DNA from 3 places in the Kosakonia beeri genome. Region 2 is predicted to be linked to each of the others. Evidence: predicted binding sites of a transcription regulator. Region 2 holds the regulator's gene; each other region holds the start of a gene.
What was found. Region 2 encodes sigma-54, which starts transcription at its own class of promoters, with help from an activator protein. Its sites were predicted from a motif close to GTTGGCACANNTTTCGCTNT; they were not measured.
Positions count from the first base shown of each region.

Region 1 (5,440 bases), 480 kb from region 2:
GGCCAGCGCCGCCGCACAACACCAGACAGCAACCGCACTGCTTAACAAAGAGAGGGTCATCATTTCGCACTCCGGTTTTGCGCCTGAAACAGCGAGAGATCGCCATATCCAGTATTGAGAGTCAGTTCGCGCTTCCGACGGCTGGCGCGGGCCATGTCGCGGTTATTGACCAGATGCAGCGCCTTGGTCGGGCACATGCGCACACAGGCGGGGCCCTGATCATCGAAATGGCAGAGATCGCACTTCACGGCGATAGCACGCACCCCGGGAACCCAGTCGAGCAGGGAACTGACACGCGCAGGCGCAGGGGGAGCAGCGGGTGCTTTCGGTGAGTTGACGTTGGCGGGAATGTCCAGCGGGCGACTACCAGAAAATTCAATCGCGCCAAACGGGCAGGCAATCGCGCACAGTTTACAACTGACACACAGACTTTCATTTAACTGCACCGCGCCGTCAACGCGGTTAATCGCGTTCACCGGGCAGACGCCCGCGCAGGGCGCATCTTCGCAGTGGTGGCACTGCTGCGGCGCAGACTCATGTTCGCTACGCATTACACGCAGTCGCGGCATTGCCTGCAACCCTTGCGCGCGGTGCGTTTCGGCGCAGGCAGCTTCGCAGGTATGGCAACCAATACAGAGCGAAGCGTCGGCAATTACAAAACGGTTCACCAGCAAATCCTCAACTGATTCACCCGGCTTTCGGGCGGTCATTTATGACGAAACGTGTCACCCAACGTGTCACTTCGACACGTGTCGACACCCGGACTCAGGCCAGCACAGGTTGCTGACCATGGCTGGCAAGCGACGTGAGCGTGACCGGCGAGTCCGTTTCCATGGCGGTATAGAGGTTGTTGTAAACATCGGCGATCTTGCCAAGATAGTGCTCCAGCACTTTTTCGCGATCGCGATTGTTAATCACGCCGTCAATCAGGCCCTCACAGGTGATCTTCGCTTCGCCAATCAGGCGCGGGGCGCTACCGTCTTTGCTGGCCAGCGCGTATTCAATGGTGTGACCGTTAAAGCCCCCGGTGAGGGTGATGGAGACAGTGAAGTGTTCGAATAAGGCAAAGCACAGTTGATGTTCCGGCGCACTGCCAATGGTATGGTGCAAACGCGCCTTCGACAGCGTAATGCCCTGAACCAGCGTATTGCAGTAATCGCGCCACGCTTCCTGTAGTCGATGATGCCGCCCGGCGATATAGTCCGCCTTTTCACTCATTTCCCAAATCGTCATATCTGCTTACCCGGTTAATTGAAACAACGGCGGTAAAGCATCATCCATGCCAAATTTTAAACTATTGATTTTTATAACTTAAAATCACAAACCCTCGCCATTTCGACGTGTCATTTCGTCATGTTCGACATCGACACCGTGTCTTTTCCCACGCTGGCACTCTTATTGCATTAACGCGGCAAAGTTCCTAAGGAGGCGTTATGCACGAAATCACACTGTGTCAGCGAGCGCTGGAAATCATTGAACAGCAGGCCAGGGCAAACGGCGCGCATCGGGTTACCGGCGTGTGGTTAAAAGTCGGCGCATTTTCCTGCGTCGAAACCGAGGCTTTAACGTTTTGTTTTGATCTGGTGTGCCGTGGCACCCTGGCGGAAGGTTGTACACTGCACATCGAAGAACAACAGGCGGAGTGCTGGTGCGAGTCCTGCCAGCGCTATGTGACGTTGCTATCCCAGCGCGTTCGCCGCTGTCCACAATGCCACAGCGACCAACTGCACATCGTCGCCGACGATGGAATGCAAATTCAGCGACTGGAAATTGAGGAGTAAAGAATGTGTACAACATGTGGTTGTCAGGACGGTAACCTTTATATTGAGGGCGATGAGCATAACCCTCATTCCGCTTTTCGCGGTGCCCCCTTTGCTCCGGCGGATCGCCCGGCGCTGAAAATCACTGGCGTAAAAACGCGTGAGTTTAACCCGACCCAGCTCGATAACGGCGACCTGCACTATGGCCATGGCGAAGCCGGTACCCATGCGCCGGGCATGAGCCAGAAGCGCATGCTGGAAGTGGAAATCGACGTACTGGATAAAAATAACCGTATCGCCGCCCGCAACCGCGCCCGTTTCGCCGCGCAACAACAACTGGTGCTGAACCTGGTTTCCAGCCCCGGCTCCGGTAAAACCACCCTGCTCACCGAAACGCTGCAACGCCTGAAATCACGTGTCTCCTGCGCGGTGATCGAAGGGGATCAACAAACCGTCAACGACGCCGCGCGTATTCGCGCCACCGGCACGCCCGCAATCCAGGTCAATACCGGTAAAGGCTGCCATCTCGATGCGCAAATGATTGCCGATGCCGCGCCGCGTCTGCCGCTGGCGAATAACGGCATTCTGTTTATTGAAAACGTGGGCAACCTGGTGTGTCCGGCCAGTTTCGATCTGGGCGAACGCCATAAAGTGGCGGTGCTGTCGGTCACCGAAGGTGAAGACAAACCGCTGAAATATCCGCATATGTTTGCCGCTGCCTCGCTAATGTTGCTGAATAAAGTGGACCTGCTGCCGTACCTCAACTTTGATGTCGACAAGTGCATTGCGTACGCCAGAGAGGTCAACCCGAACATAGAGATCATCCTTATCTCGGCAACGCACGGCGAAGGCATGGCGAACTGGATTGACTGGCTGGAGACGCAGCGATGTGCATAGGCGTTCCGGGGCAAATCAGCGCCATTGACGGTTTACAGGCCAAAGTCGATGTTTGCGGCATTCAACGCGATGTCGACTTAACACTGGTGGGCAGTCACGACGACCACGGTCAGCCGCGCCTTGGGCAGTGGGTGCTGGTACATGTGGGCTTCGCCATGAGCGTTATTAATGAAGAAGAAGCCCGGGACACGCTGGCCGCGCTGGAGAACATGTTCGATGTCGAGCCGGACGTCGGCGCGCTGCTGTTCGGGGAGGCGAAATAATGCGATTTGTCGATGAATACCGCGCCCCGGAACACGTGATGCAGCTTATCGCCCACCTGCGTGAACAGGCGGCGCATCTCGCCTATACCCCAGCGCGCCCACTGCGCATTATGGAAGTGTGCGGTGGTCATACCCATGCGATTTTCAAATTCGGGCTTGATCAACTGCTGCCGGAAAATATTGAATTTATCCACGGCCCCGGCTGCCCGGTCTGCGTATTGCCGATGGGGCGCATTGATACCTGCGTAGAGATCGCCAGCCACCCGGAAGTCATCTTTTGTACCTTTGGCGACGCCATTCGCGTGCCAGGAAAAAATGGCTCGCTGTTGCAGGCGAAAGCGCGCGGCGCAGATGTCCGTATCGTTTATTCGCCAATGGACGCGCTGGCGCTGGCGCAGAACAATCCACAACGCAAAGTGGTGTTTTTTGGCCTTGGGTTTGAAACGACTATGCCCGCCACTGCCATTACGCTCCAACAGGCGAAAGCCCGCAACGTGAGCAATTTTTATTTCTTCTGTCAGCACATCACCCTGATCCCCACCCTGCGTAGCCTGCTGGAGCAACCGGATAATGGCATCGACGCCTTCCTTGCCCCCGGTCATGTCAGCATGGTGATCGGCACCGGGGCCTATACTTTCATTGCCGATGAGTTCCAGCGCCCGTTAGTGGTAGCCGGTTTCGAACCGCTGGATCTGTTGCAAGGCGTGGTCATGCTGGTTGGGCAGAAAATTGCCGCCGCCAGCCGGGTAGAAAACCAGTACCGCCGGGTAGTGCCGGATGAAGGCAATCGCCTGGCGCAGGCCGCCATTGCCGATGTGTTTGCCGTCGATGGCGACAGTGAATGGCGCGGACTGGGGATCATTGGCGAGTCGGGTGTACACCTGACGGCAGAGTACCAACGTTTCGATGCCGAACGCCATTTTCGCCCGGCGGTGCAGCAGGTATATGACGATCCGCGCGCGCGCTGCGGCGATGTGCTGACCGGTCGGTGCAAACCGCACCAGTGCCCGTTGTTTGGTAACACCTGTAATCCACAAAGCGCCTTTGGCGCGCTGATGGTCTCCTCGGAGGGCGCATGCGCCGCGTGGTATCAATATCGTGCTCAGGAGTGTGAAGCATGAATGACGTTCAACTCGCTCATGGCAGCGGCGGCCAGGCGATGCAGCAGCTTATCAGTCAGTTGTTTCTGGAGGCTTTCGCCAACCCGTGGCTGGCGGAGCAGGAAGATCAGGCGCGTATTGATCTCTCTGCGCTCGCCGCAGGCGGCGACAGGCTGGCGTTTTCAACCGACAGTTACGTTATCGATCCGCTGTTTTTCCCCGGCGGCGATATCGGCAAACTGGCGGTGTGCGGAACGGCGAATGATATTGCCGTCAGCGGCGCAACGCCGCGTTATCTCTCGTGCGGGTTTATCCTCGAAGAAGGGTTGCCGATGGCCACCCTGAAAAGCCTGGTCGACAGCATGGCGGCGACGGCCCGCAGCGCCGATATCGCTATTGTCACCGGCGATACCAAAGTGGTGCAGCGCGGCGCAGCAGACAAAGTCTTTATCAACACCGCGGGAATCGGCGCAATCCCCACAACGATCCGCTGGGCAGCACAGTCGCTGACGCCAGGCGATGTCCTGCTGGTGAGCGGCACGCTTGGCGATCACGGCGCGACGATCCTTAACCTGCGCGAAGGATTGGGGCTGGATGGGGAATTAATCAGCGACTGCGCGGTGCTGACGCCCTTGATCGCCACTCTGCGCGACATCCCAGGCGTCAAAGCCCTGCGTGATGCCACACGCGGCGGCGTCAATGCGGTGGTGCATGAGTTCGCCGCCGCCTGTGGGTATGGCATTGAACTGAACGAACGGGATCTTCCGGTGAAACCGGCGGTGCGCGGCGTATGCGAACTGCTGGGACTGGACGCGCTAAACTTTGCTAATGAAGGCAAACTGGTGATTGCCGTCCAGCGCGAGGCCGCAGAGCAGGCGCTGGCACAATTACGCGCTCACCCTTTAGGGCGCGACGCAGCAATCGTGGGTGAAGTGGTCGAACGCAAAGGTGTACGACTGACGGGACTTTACGGCGTGAAACGCCTGTTAGATTTGCCTCATGCCGAGCCGCTTCCGCGGATCTGCTGATTTTTTATTTTTTTACACCTGCGGGTGTGTTCCTGGATTAGCAAAATGTCGTATACACCGATGAGCGATCTCGGGCAACAAGGGTTGTTCGATATCACGCGTATTTTACTCCAGCAGCCGGACCTGGCTGCGCTTAGCGAAGCGCTGACCCGCCTGACGCGGCAGGCGGCGCTGGCAGACAGCACCGCCATTGTGTTGTGGCATGCAGACAGCCACCGCGCCAGCCGCTACGTCGTGCAGACGGAAGATGACAGCGCCGCCTACGACGACCGGGCGCTGCTGGCAAGCGGCCCGATACGGCATATTCTCTCTCATCCTCAGGCGCTGCATTGTACCGCGCAGGCATACGCGGAAAGCTGGCCGCAACTGGCGCAAAGCGGGATTAATCCCCC
Region 1 is NZ_CM135106.1:1,058,318-1,063,757, reverse strand. It holds gene hycC (formate hydrogenlyase subunit 3) at 1-63, opposite strand, end outside; gene ACUY4S_RS05205 (4Fe-4S dicluster domain-containing protein) at 60-668, opposite strand; gene hycA (formate hydrogenlyase regulator HycA) at 766-1,233, opposite strand; gene hypA (hydrogenase maturation nickel metallochaperone HypA) at 1,434-1,781, shown strand; gene hypB (hydrogenase nickel incorporation protein HypB) at 1,785-2,657, shown strand; gene ACUY4S_RS05185 (HypC/HybG/HupF family hydrogenase formation chaperone) at 2,648-2,920, shown strand; gene hypD (hydrogenase formation protein HypD) at 2,920-4,041, shown strand; gene hypE (hydrogenase expression/formation protein HypE) at 4,038-5,048, shown strand; gene flhA (formate hydrogenlyase transcriptional activator FlhA) at 5,094-5,440, shown strand, end outside.
Region 1: a site for sigma-54 is predicted at 1,268-1,287, ahead of hycA (formate hydrogenlyase regulator HycA). Genes of this name have one in related genera too.

Region 2 (5,440 bases):
ATCCCGCATGTGAGCAAAAGCGCCAGCCTGCGCGATGCCCTGCTGGAAATTACGCGCAAAAATCTCGGCATGACGGTGATTTGCGACGACCTCATGAAGATTGAAGGCATTTTTACCGATGGTGACTTGCGCCGCGTGTTCGATATGGGCGGCGACGTACGCAACTTAGGTATTGCAGATGTGATGACGATGGGAGGTGTTCGCGTACGTCCGAACACGCTGGCCGTCGATGCCCTTAACCTGATGCAATCCCGGCATATTACCTCCGTTATGGTTGCCGATGGCGACCAGTTGCTGGGTGTGTTACATATGCATGATCTGCTGCGCGCAGGCGTAGTGTAAAGAAGGACACGAGAATGAGTAACGCTGACGCGTCGCTTGCAACCTGCTACGGGCCGGTAAGCGCGGAAGTCATGGCAAAAGCCCGTAACGTCCGGCTGTTAATCCTGGATGTCGACGGTGTGTTGTCCGATGGGCTCATTTATATGGGCAACAACGGCGAAGAATTAAAAGCGTTTAACGTCCGTGACGGCTACGGCATCCGTAGCGCGCTCACCTCCGGCATTGAGATCGCCATTATTACCGGACGAAAAGCTAAACTGGTAGAAGATCGTTGCGAGACACTTGGCATCACACACCTGTATCAGGGACAATCCGATAAGCTGCTGGCTTATCGTGAATTATTGACGAAGCTGGATCTGGCGCCGGATCAGGTCGCTTATATTGGTGATGACCTGATCGACTGGCCTGTGATGGCAGAAATAGGTTTAAGCGTCGCCGTGGCGGATGCGCACCCGTTACTCGTCCCGCGTGCAGACTATGTCACCCGTATTAACGGCGGGCGCGGCGCTGTTCGGGAAGTCTGTGATTTGTTGCTGCTGGCGCAGGGCAAGCTGGATGAGGCCAAAGGGCAATCAATATGAGTAAAACCAGACGTTGGGTCATCATTCTGCTGTCGCTGGCGGTACTGGTGCTAATTGGTATCAACCTGACGACTCAGGATGCACCAGAGCCGGTTGCGACTAACAGTAACGAGCCGACTTATAAGAGCCAGCATACCGACTCAGTGGCCTACAGCCCGGAAGGGGCGCTGAACTACCGCTTGATCGCGCAAAATGTAGAATATTTTTCCGCTGAGGGTGTGAGCTGGTTCGCTCAGCCGCTATTGACCACCTTTGATAAGGATAAGGTCCCGACCTGGTCAATCAAGGCGGATAAAGCAAAGCTGACCGATAACAGAATGCTTTATCTTTACGGACATGTTGAGGTCAACGCCCTGACAGCGGACGCACAGTTACGAAAAATCACCACGGATAACGCCCAGATCAACCTGGTAACGCAGGATGTTACCTCCGATGTTCAGGTCACGTTGTACGGTACAACATTTAATTCCACCGGCCTGAAAATGCGCGGCAATTTACGCAGCAAAAACGCCGAGCTGATTGAAAAGGTTAAAAGCTCCTATGAAATCCAAAACAAACAAACTCAGCCTTAATCTTATCCTGGCCAGTACGCTTTTTGCCGCTGCGCTTCCGGCGCTTGCCGTCACGGGTGACACCGAGCAGCCGATCCATATCGACTCCGATCAGCAGTCACTGGATATGCAAGGCAACATTGTGACGTTCACTGGCAATGTTGTGGTCACACAAGGGACAATCAAAATTAATGCCGATAAAGTCGTGGTTACCCGCCCGGGCGGTGAGCAGGGCAAAGAGATCATCGATGGCTATGGCAACCCGGCCACCTTCTACCAGATGCAGGATAACGGTAAACCCGTAAAAGGCCACGCCTCGCAGATGCATTACGAACTGGCTAACGACTTCGTGGTGTTAACTGGCAATGCTTACCTCGAACAACTGGATAGCAATATCAAGGGCGACAAAATCACCTATCTGGTCAAAGAGCAGAAAATGCAGGCATTCAGTGAGAAAGGTAAACGCGTAACTACCGTACTGGTGCCTTCGCAGTTGCAGGATAAAAACGGCAACAAAACCCCGGCTCCGGCGCAAAAAAAGAGTAACTAATTCGTTATGGCAACCTTAACTGCAAAGAATCTCGCCAAGGCTTATAAAGGCCGTCGTGTTGTTGAAGATGTCAGCCTGACGGTGAACTCTGGCGAAATCGTCGGCCTTCTCGGTCCTAACGGCGCAGGGAAAACCACCACCTTTTATATGGTTGTGGGTATCGTGCCGCGTGACGCCGGTAATATCATCATTGATGACGAAGACATTAGCTTGCTGCCGCTGCATGCACGCGCGCGTCGCGGTATTGGTTATTTACCGCAGGAAGCGTCAATTTTTCGCCGTTTGAGCGTCTACGACAACCTGATGGCAGTGCTGCAAATACGTGACGATTTGACGGCCGAGCAGCGTGACGATCGCGCTAAAGAGCTGATGGAAGAGTTCCATATTGAGCACCTGCGCGACAGCATGGGCCAGGCGCTGTCCGGCGGCGAACGTCGACGCGTGGAAATTGCCCGCGCGCTGGCGGCGAATCCCAAATTCATTTTACTTGATGAGCCGTTTGCCGGCGTTGACCCCATTTCGGTTATTGATATTAAGCGCATCATCGAACACCTGCGTGACAGCGGGTTGGGTGTCCTGATCACCGACCATAATGTCCGCGAAACGCTGGCGGTATGCGAACGTGCTTACATCGTCAGCCAGGGGCATTTAATTGCGCATGGAACACCGCAGCAAATCCTTGAAGACGAACACGTTAAGCGCGTATATCTTGGGGAAGACTTCAGACTCTGATAGGGTAGAGTTTATTGACGTATTTTGTCGGAGAGTGCTGCTCTGAATATGAAGCAAGGTTTGCAACTTAGGCTCAGCCAACAGCTGGCCATGACGCCACAACTGCAACAGGCTATCCGTCTATTGCAGTTGTCCACGTTGGAACTTCAGCAGGAACTTCAGCAAGCGCTGGAGAGTAATCCATTGCTGGAACAAACCGATCTTCATGAAGAAGTGGATACCCAACAAAGCCAGGATAACGAAGGACTGGATAGCGTCGATGCTCTCGAACAAAAAGAGATGCCTGACGAACTGCCGCTGGATGCGAGCTGGGATGAGATCTACACCGCGGGTACCCCATCCGGTAGCAGTAACGATTACGTTGATGACGAACTGCCGATTTATCAGGGTGAAACCACGCAGTCCCTGCAAGACTACCTTATGTGGCAGGTGGAACTGACGCCGTTTTCCGATACCGATCGCGCTATCGCGACCTCCATTGTTGATGCCGTTGACGACACCGGTTATCTGACCGTGTCGCTGGAAGATATCCTGGAAAGCATGGGCAACGAAGAGGTCGGGCTCGATGAAGTCGAAGCCGTGCTGAAACGTATCCAACGCTTCGACCCTGTCGGTGTTGCGGCACGGGATCTGCGCGATTGCCTGCTGATCCAACTCTCTCAGTTTGCTAAAGACACCCCGTGGTGTGAAGAGGCCCGGCTTATCATTAGCGAACATCTCGATCTGCTTGCTAATCACGATTTCCGCTCGCTGATGCGCGTAACGCGACTGAAAGAAGATGTGCTGAAGGAAGCCGTCAATCTGATCCAGTCGCTGGATCCTCGTCCGGGCCAGTCAATCCAGACCGGGGAACCGGAATATGTTATTCCGGATGTGCTGGTGCGTAAGCACAATGGTCGCTGGGCAGTCGAACTGAACACCGACAGCATTCCGCGTCTGCAAATTAACCAGCATTATGCCTCCATGTGCGGCGGCGCGCGTAACGACGCCGATAGCCAGTTTATCCGCAGTAATCTGCAGGAAGCGAAATGGCTGATTAAAAGCCTGGAAAGCCGTAACGATACACTGCTGCGCGTTAGCCGCTGTATTGTTGAACAGCAACAGGCTTTCTTTGAGCAAGGCGAAGAGTTTATGAAACCGATGGTGCTGGCGGATATCGCGCAGGCCGTCGAAATGCATGAATCCACGATTTCTCGTGTGACAACCCAGAAGTACCTTCATAGTCCACGCGGCATTTTTGAACTTAAATATTTCTTCTCCAGTCACGTAAGCACCGAAGGCGGTGGCGAAGCCTCGTCGACGGCGATTCGCGCACTGGTGAAGAAGTTAATCGCCGCAGAAAACCCTGCGAAACCACTGAGTGACAGTAAGCTGACCACCCTCCTTTCCGATCAGGGAATCATGGTGGCGCGGCGTACCGTTGCAAAGTATCGAGAGTCTTTATCCATTCCGCCGTCTAACCAGCGCAAACAACTGGTTTGACCAAACCGATAAGGAAGACACTATGCAGCTTAACATCACAGGACAGAACGTCGAGATCACTGATGCACTTCGCGATTTTGTGAACAGCAAATTCGCTAAACTTGAACAGTATTTCGACAGGATTAATCAGGTCTATATTGTGTTGAAAGTGGAGAAAGTGACTCACACTTCGGATGCGACGCTCCATGTAAATGGAGGGGAGCTTCATGCCAGTGCGGAAGGGCAGGATATGTATGCTGCAATCGACGGTTTAATTGATAAACTGGCGAGGCAGCTCACGAAGCATAAAGATAAACTGAAACAACACTAATTGTCCGGGCGTCCGTTTGGCGCGTTGCACCCTGCCGCAACCCGGCAGGGTGTCTGCACTGGCGTCGCTTAGGTGAAATTATGATGAACAACGATTCCGCTCTTCAGTTGAGCAATGTCCTTAACCAGGAATGTACCCGTAGCGGCGTTCACTGTCAGAGCAAAAAACGCGCTCTGGAAATCATCAGTGAGCTGGCGGCAAAACAGTTGGGCCTGCCGCCGCAGGTCGTTTTCGAAGCGATTCTGACACGTGAGAAAATGGGCAGTACCGGTATTGGTAACGGTATCGCCATTCCTCACGGTAAGCTCGAAGAAGACACGCTTCGCGCCGTTGGCGTTTTTGTACAACTCGAGACGCCCATTGCTTTCGACGCTATCGATAATCAGCCTGTCGATCTGCTCTTTGCGTTACTGGTGCCAGCAGATCAAACCAAAACGCATTTGCATACACTCTCGCTGGTCGCCAAACGCCTGGCGGATAAAACTATCTGCCGACGCTTACGCAGCGCGCAAAGTGATGAAGAACTGTATCAGATCATCACGCAAACAGAAGGCGACAGTGACGATGCGTAACGGACAGACTGCTTTTTTATCCGTCGCTTTGAGGAGAGATGATCCATGGTCCTGATGATCGTAAGTGGTCGTTCGGGTTCAGGCAAATCAGTGGCGCTCCGCGCCCTGGAAGATATGGGTTTTTATTGCGTCGATAACCTCCCGGTCGTTCTGCTGCCGGATCTGGCACGCACGCTTGCCGATCGCCAGACATCAGCCGCTGTCAGTATTGATGTGCGCAATATGCCGGAATCTCCGGAAATATTCGAACAGGCGATGAATAATCTGCCGGACTCGTTTTCCCCGCAACTGCTGTTTCTGGACGCCGATCGCAACACGCT
Region 2 is NZ_CM135106.1:573,465-578,904, reverse strand. It holds gene kdsD (arabinose-5-phosphate isomerase KdsD) at 1-342, shown strand, start outside; gene kdsC (3-deoxy-manno-octulosonate-8-phosphatase KdsC) at 357-923, shown strand; gene lptC (LPS export ABC transporter periplasmic protein LptC) at 920-1,495, shown strand; gene lptA (lipopolysaccharide ABC transporter substrate-binding protein LptA) at 1,464-2,024, shown strand; gene lptB (LPS export ABC transporter ATP-binding protein) at 2,031-2,756, shown strand; gene rpoN (RNA polymerase factor sigma-54) at 2,805-4,238, shown strand; gene hpf (ribosome hibernation promoting factor) at 4,261-4,548, shown strand; gene ptsN (PTS IIA-like nitrogen regulatory protein PtsN) at 4,629-5,120, shown strand; gene rapZ (RNase adapter RapZ) at 5,166-5,440, shown strand, end outside.

Region 3 (5,440 bases), 520 kb from region 2:
ATATCGGGCCGCCATTTGGCTTTCAGACTGACAGACATCTCAAAGCCTGCATCCTGTAAGCGGGTTGAGAGTCTGTCTACGGCACCGCCGCTCCAGCCATGCGAGCCGAAAGCACTGGCGCGTTTGTTGCGAAAACGCAGGCCGGTTATCTCTTCGACCAGGCCGGCGATTTTCGGCATCATCACATTATTCATTGTCGAGGTGCCGACCAGGACACCTTTAGAACGGAACACATTGGTCAGAATGTCGTTTTTGTCGCTGCGGGCAACGTTGAAAATTTTCACCGCCACTCGCGGGTCTACTTCGTTGATCCCCTGGGCAATGGCATCTGCCATCATGCGGGTATTATTGGACATGGTGTCGTAGAAAATCGTGATGCGATCTTCCTGATAATCCGCCGCCCATTTCAAATACAACTCAATAATTTGCGTGGGGTTGTCGCGCCATACCACGCCGTGTGAGGTCGCAATCATATCAACCGGCAGGTTAAAACCGAGGATTTCAGTAATTTTTGGCGTTACCAGGCGGCTGAACGGCGTCAGAATATTGGCATAGTAGCGCTGGCACTGTTCAAACAGTTCAGCCTGATCCACTTCATCATTAAATAGCCGTTCATCGCAGTAGTGCTGGCCAAAAGCATCGTTACTGAACAGCACAGCGTCACCAGTCAGGTAGGTCATCATGCTGTCTGGCCAGTGCAGCATCGGGGTTTCAACGAAAATCAGCTGTTTGCCGTTGCCAATATCCAGCGTGTCGCCGGTTTTGACGACGTGAAAATTCCACTCCGGATGGTGATGGTGGCCATTAATGGAGTCGATGGCATTGTTGGTACAGTAAATGGGCGTGTCAGGGATATGCGACATCAGTTCGGTGAGCGCGCCTGCATGATCTTCTTCAGCGTGGTTAATCACGATGTAATCGATCATCTCCAGGTCGATTTCACTCCGCAGGTTCTGCACAAACTCGCGGCTGAATTTATGATCAACAGTATCGATCAGGACGGTTTTGCCTTCGCGAATTAAATAACTGTTATAGCTGCTCCCTTTCAGGGTCTTATATTCGGTACCGTGGAAGTCACGCACTTCCCAGTCGCGTTGCCCAACCCAGTGAATGTTATTTTTTACATGAATGGTCATTTCAGTTGTCCTGTGTCGTTTTCTTAAATTCGATGCAGGACATATATCAAGTAACGTGCCAACTTTTATTTGTATGATTTTAAATGGTTTTATTTTTACAGTGAAAATTTCACAGTCAGAATGACTATGATGTATGCAGTCAATATGACACTATGCATTGTCAAATTGACAGTGAGGCTGGAATGAGTTTTTCCTTGAATGTGCTGGCGGGCATCGCCATTGAATTGCAGAGCGGTATTGGGCATGCGGATCGTTTCCAGCGGTTGATCACCACGTTGCGTCAGGTGCTGGAGTGCGACGCCTCAGCGCTGCTGCGCTATGAGGCACGGCAGTTTATTCCTCTGGCCATTGATGGGCTGGCGCAGGACGTACTGGGGCGGCGTTTTACCCTGGAAGGCCACCCGCGGCTGGAAGCCATTGCCCGTGCCGGAGATGTGGTGCGTTTCCCGGCGGACAGTGGCTTGCCCGACCCCTACGATGGGTTAATTCCCGGGCAGGAGAGCCTGAAAGTGCATGCCTGCGTTGGTTTGCCACTGTTTGCCGGGCAGAACCTGATTGGCGCCCTGACGCTGGATGGGATGGCACCTGACCAGTTCGACACCTTTAGTGATGAAGAGCTGCGGCTGATTGCGGCGCTGGCGGCAGGAGCGCTCAATAATGCGCTGCTGATTGAGCAACTGGAAAGCCAGAATATGCTGCCCGGCGCGCCAGCGGCGTTTGAGCAGGTGGCGCACAGCGAGATGATTGGTCTTTCCGCCGGGATGACGCAGTTGAAAAAAGAGATCGATATTGTCGCGGCGTCCGATCTTAATGTGTTGATCAGTGGCGAAACCGGCACCGGCAAAGAGCTGGTCGCGAAAGCAATCCACGAAGGATCGCCGCGTGCCGCGAACCCGCTGGTTTATCTCAATTGTGCTGCATTGCCGGAAAGCGTAGCGGAAAGCGAATTGTTTGGTCATGTCAAAGGGGCCTTTACCGGTGCGATTAGCCACCGTAGCGGCAAATTTGAAATGGCTGACAATGGCACGCTGTTCCTGGATGAAATCGGCGAGCTTTCACTGTCGTTACAGGCAAAACTGCTGCGTGTGCTGCAATATGGCGACATTCAGCGAGTGGGGGACGATCGTAGCTTACGTGTGGATGTGCGTGTGCTGGCGGCCACTAACCGGGATCTCCGCGAAGAGGTGCTGGCCGGGCGGTTCCGCGCAGATCTGTTCCACCGGCTGAGTGTTTTTCCGCTGTCGGTGCCGCCGCTGCGCGAGCGGGGCGACGATGTGGTGCTGCTGGCCGGGTATTTCTGCGAGCAGTGCCGCCTGCGCCTTGGGCTTGGCCGCGTGGTGCTCAGCCCCGGCGCGCGTCACCACTTGCTCAGTTACCGCTGGACAGGCAATGTGCGCGAACTGGAACATGCTATCCACCGGGCAGTGGTGCTGGCGCGCGGCACGCGTAATCAGGGTGAAGTGGTGCTCGAAGCACGCCATTTTTCCCTGACTGATGAACCCGCGCAGCCGGAACCGGCACTGGCGGAACTGCCTGTCGGGCTGAACCTGCGCGAGGCAACAGAGGATTTTCAACGGACGATGGTTTCCCGCACGTTGCAGGAGAGCGGCGGCAACTGGGCCGCCAGCGCCCGCAGGCTGGAAATGGACGTTGCCAACCTGCACCGGCTGGCGAAACGCCTGGGCCTTAAGGGTTAGAGAATGCCCGCCTGATAGAAGTCCTGCAGGTTGATGGCGCCGACCAGAAGTCCGGCGTCATCAATGACGGGGGCGGCAGCAATCTTACGCTGCATTAGCCGTTCTTTGGCGTCTACGGCGCGGCTGTGGGCATTTAGCGTGATACCGCCGTGGGTCATCGCTTCGCTGACGTCGGTGCTGAGCGCACCGCCCGCTACCAGCCAGCGACGCAGGTCGCCATCGGTAAAGACGCCCTGTACGCGGCGCTGGCTGTCGCATACTGCCACCATACCCAGCCCGGTGCGGCTGAGTTCCAGCATCGCGTCCATTACGCTGGTGGTCAGCTGTACCTGTGGCAGTTGCTCATCTTTGCGCATCAGGTGGTGCACTTTATTCAGCAAGCGTGCGCCCAGCGCGCCTGCCGGATGGGAGCGGGCAAAGTCTTCTTCATCAAAGCCGCGCGCCTGCATCACCGCCATAGCCAGCGCATCGCCCATCATCAGCGTGGTGACGGTGCTGGAGGTCGGGGCCAGATGCATCGGGCAGGCTTCACGTTCCACGGAAATATCCAGCACCGCATGGGCGGCTAACGCCAGCGGCGAACGCGGTTTACCGGTCATCGCCAGCAGTGCGACGGATTTCTCTTCCAGCCGGGGCAGGATGAGTTCCAGCTCTCTGGCGGAACCGGAGTAAGAGATAAACAGCATAATGTCCCGGCTCTCGACCATGCCTAAATCGCCATGCAGCGCTTCCGCAGGATGAACGAAGAAGGCCGGGGTGCCGGTACTGGCTAGGGTGGCGGCGATTTTCTTGCCGATATGCCCGGATTTGCCAATACCCGAGACAATGACTTTGCCACGGCAGTTCAGTACGGTTTCGGCGGCGCGAACGAAATCGTCGCCCAGTCTTTCGGGCAGGCGGCTGGCTTCCTGAAGCTCCAGCAGCAGGGTTTGCCGCCCGGTATTGATGAAGGATTCACTCATGATGCTCTCCGGCAATGATCACCTCGACCCCTTTCTCCTCCAGCGCGGCACGAACGTCCGGCGGGATCCCGGCATCGGTGATCAGTTTATTCACGCTTTCCAGGCTGCAAACAACGTTAGGGCTTTTACGGCCGAACTTTGAGGAGTCTGCCATCAGGATCACCTCGCGGGCGGCGTTACACATGGCTTTGCTGACGGTAAACACTTCGTTGAAGGTGGTCACGCCGGCATTCAGGTCGATGCCGTCTGTCCCCATAAACAGTTTGTCGAAACTGAAATGCTCAAAGGCGTTCTCTGCCAGTTGCCCATGAAAAGAGGCCGATTTTTTGCGGAATGTCCCGCCCGGCATCAGGATGGTTTGCTCGTTATCCAGCTCTGACAACGCGTTGACGATATGCAGGCTGTTGGTCATCACCGTGATGTTATTGAAGTGACTGAGCAGCGGCACCATCTGCAGTACGGTGCTGCCTGCATCAAGAATAATGGAGTCGCCATCGTGAATATAGGCAACCGCCGCTTCGGCGATCTGCCCTTTTTGCACGGTGTTGATCAGCGTTTTGTGATCGATGGGCGGATCGGCTTCGTCTTTATTAAGCACCACACCGCCATAAGTGCGGATCACCGCACCAGAGTGCTCCAGCGCGACAAGATCCTTACGAATGGTCGTCCCTGTGGTGTCGAAGTATGCTGCCAGCTGTTCAACAGAACACTTTCCCTGCTTTTGCAGATGCTCAAGAATAGCCGCCTGACGCTGACGTGGTTTCATAGGCGCTGATATCCTGCGTTACGTTGCGAAATGATAATTTCGCAAGCTAATAGCGTTCACAACGAAATTATCAATGTTTCATTTTAAGCGCTAATGATAGAGCATTCCGACAGCCAGGATCATGGGGAAAGATCACATCAGGGTTTAATTCCTCTCTTTTTAAGCCGATTAAGTGATTGATTTTTGCCGGACGGGCAAAAACAGTGATGCCGCGCATCAGCAGCGTGTCGCTGACGCAGTCCTGCTTATCAAAAGCCAGCGCCAGCACCGTGCGGGGTTTAAAGCGCCCACCTGAGCGCCCGACCCCTACGCGCCCGCGCAGGCAAAGCGCATCGAACGCATGGTTAAACTGACGGATTTGCCAGCCGCCCAGCGCAAACTGGCTGAGCCAGGCGATAGCAGCAACGGTGATCAGTGCGGGAACCATAACTTTCTCCTTCTCCTTTTCAGGACGTATAACCCGGCCTGCACGCAGTGGCAGGCCAGATATAAAAAGCGCCACCAGCATTTGCCCGTGATGTCGCCGGAGGGGGATGCGTCAGAACATCACCTGGCCGCCGGTCACATTGATGGACTGGCCAGTGCAGTAAGACGCTTTACTGCTGGCGTAGAACATCAATACGTTCAGCACATCCTGGTAGTCGCAGCCACGTTTCAACGGCACTTTGTCGATGTAGTACTGCTCTACTTCGTCTGCAGCAATGCCGAGTTTGCTGGCGTATTGCGGGATCAATGACTGGAACATAGGCGATTTCAACAAGTTGCCGAGCATCAGCGAGTGGACGGTAATGCCATACTCTGCCAGATCCAGCGCCAGCGACTGCGTCAACCCTACGCCGCCGAACTTGGCGGCGCTGTAACCGGAGTTGTGTTTGCTGC
Region 3 is NZ_CM135106.1:1,088,933-1,094,372, forward strand. It holds gene norV (anaerobic nitric oxide reductase flavorubredoxin) at 1-1,136, opposite strand, end outside; gene norR (nitric oxide reductase transcriptional regulator NorR) at 1,319-2,833, shown strand; gene gutQ (arabinose-5-phosphate isomerase GutQ) at 2,830-3,795, opposite strand; gene srlR (glucitol operon DNA-binding transcriptional repressor SrlR) at 3,788-4,561, opposite strand; gene gutM (transcriptional regulator GutM) at 4,632-4,988, opposite strand; gene srlD (sorbitol-6-phosphate dehydrogenase) at 5,100-5,440, opposite strand, start outside.
Region 3: a site for sigma-54 is predicted at 1,180-1,199, ahead of norV (anaerobic nitric oxide reductase flavorubredoxin). Genes of this name have one in related genera too.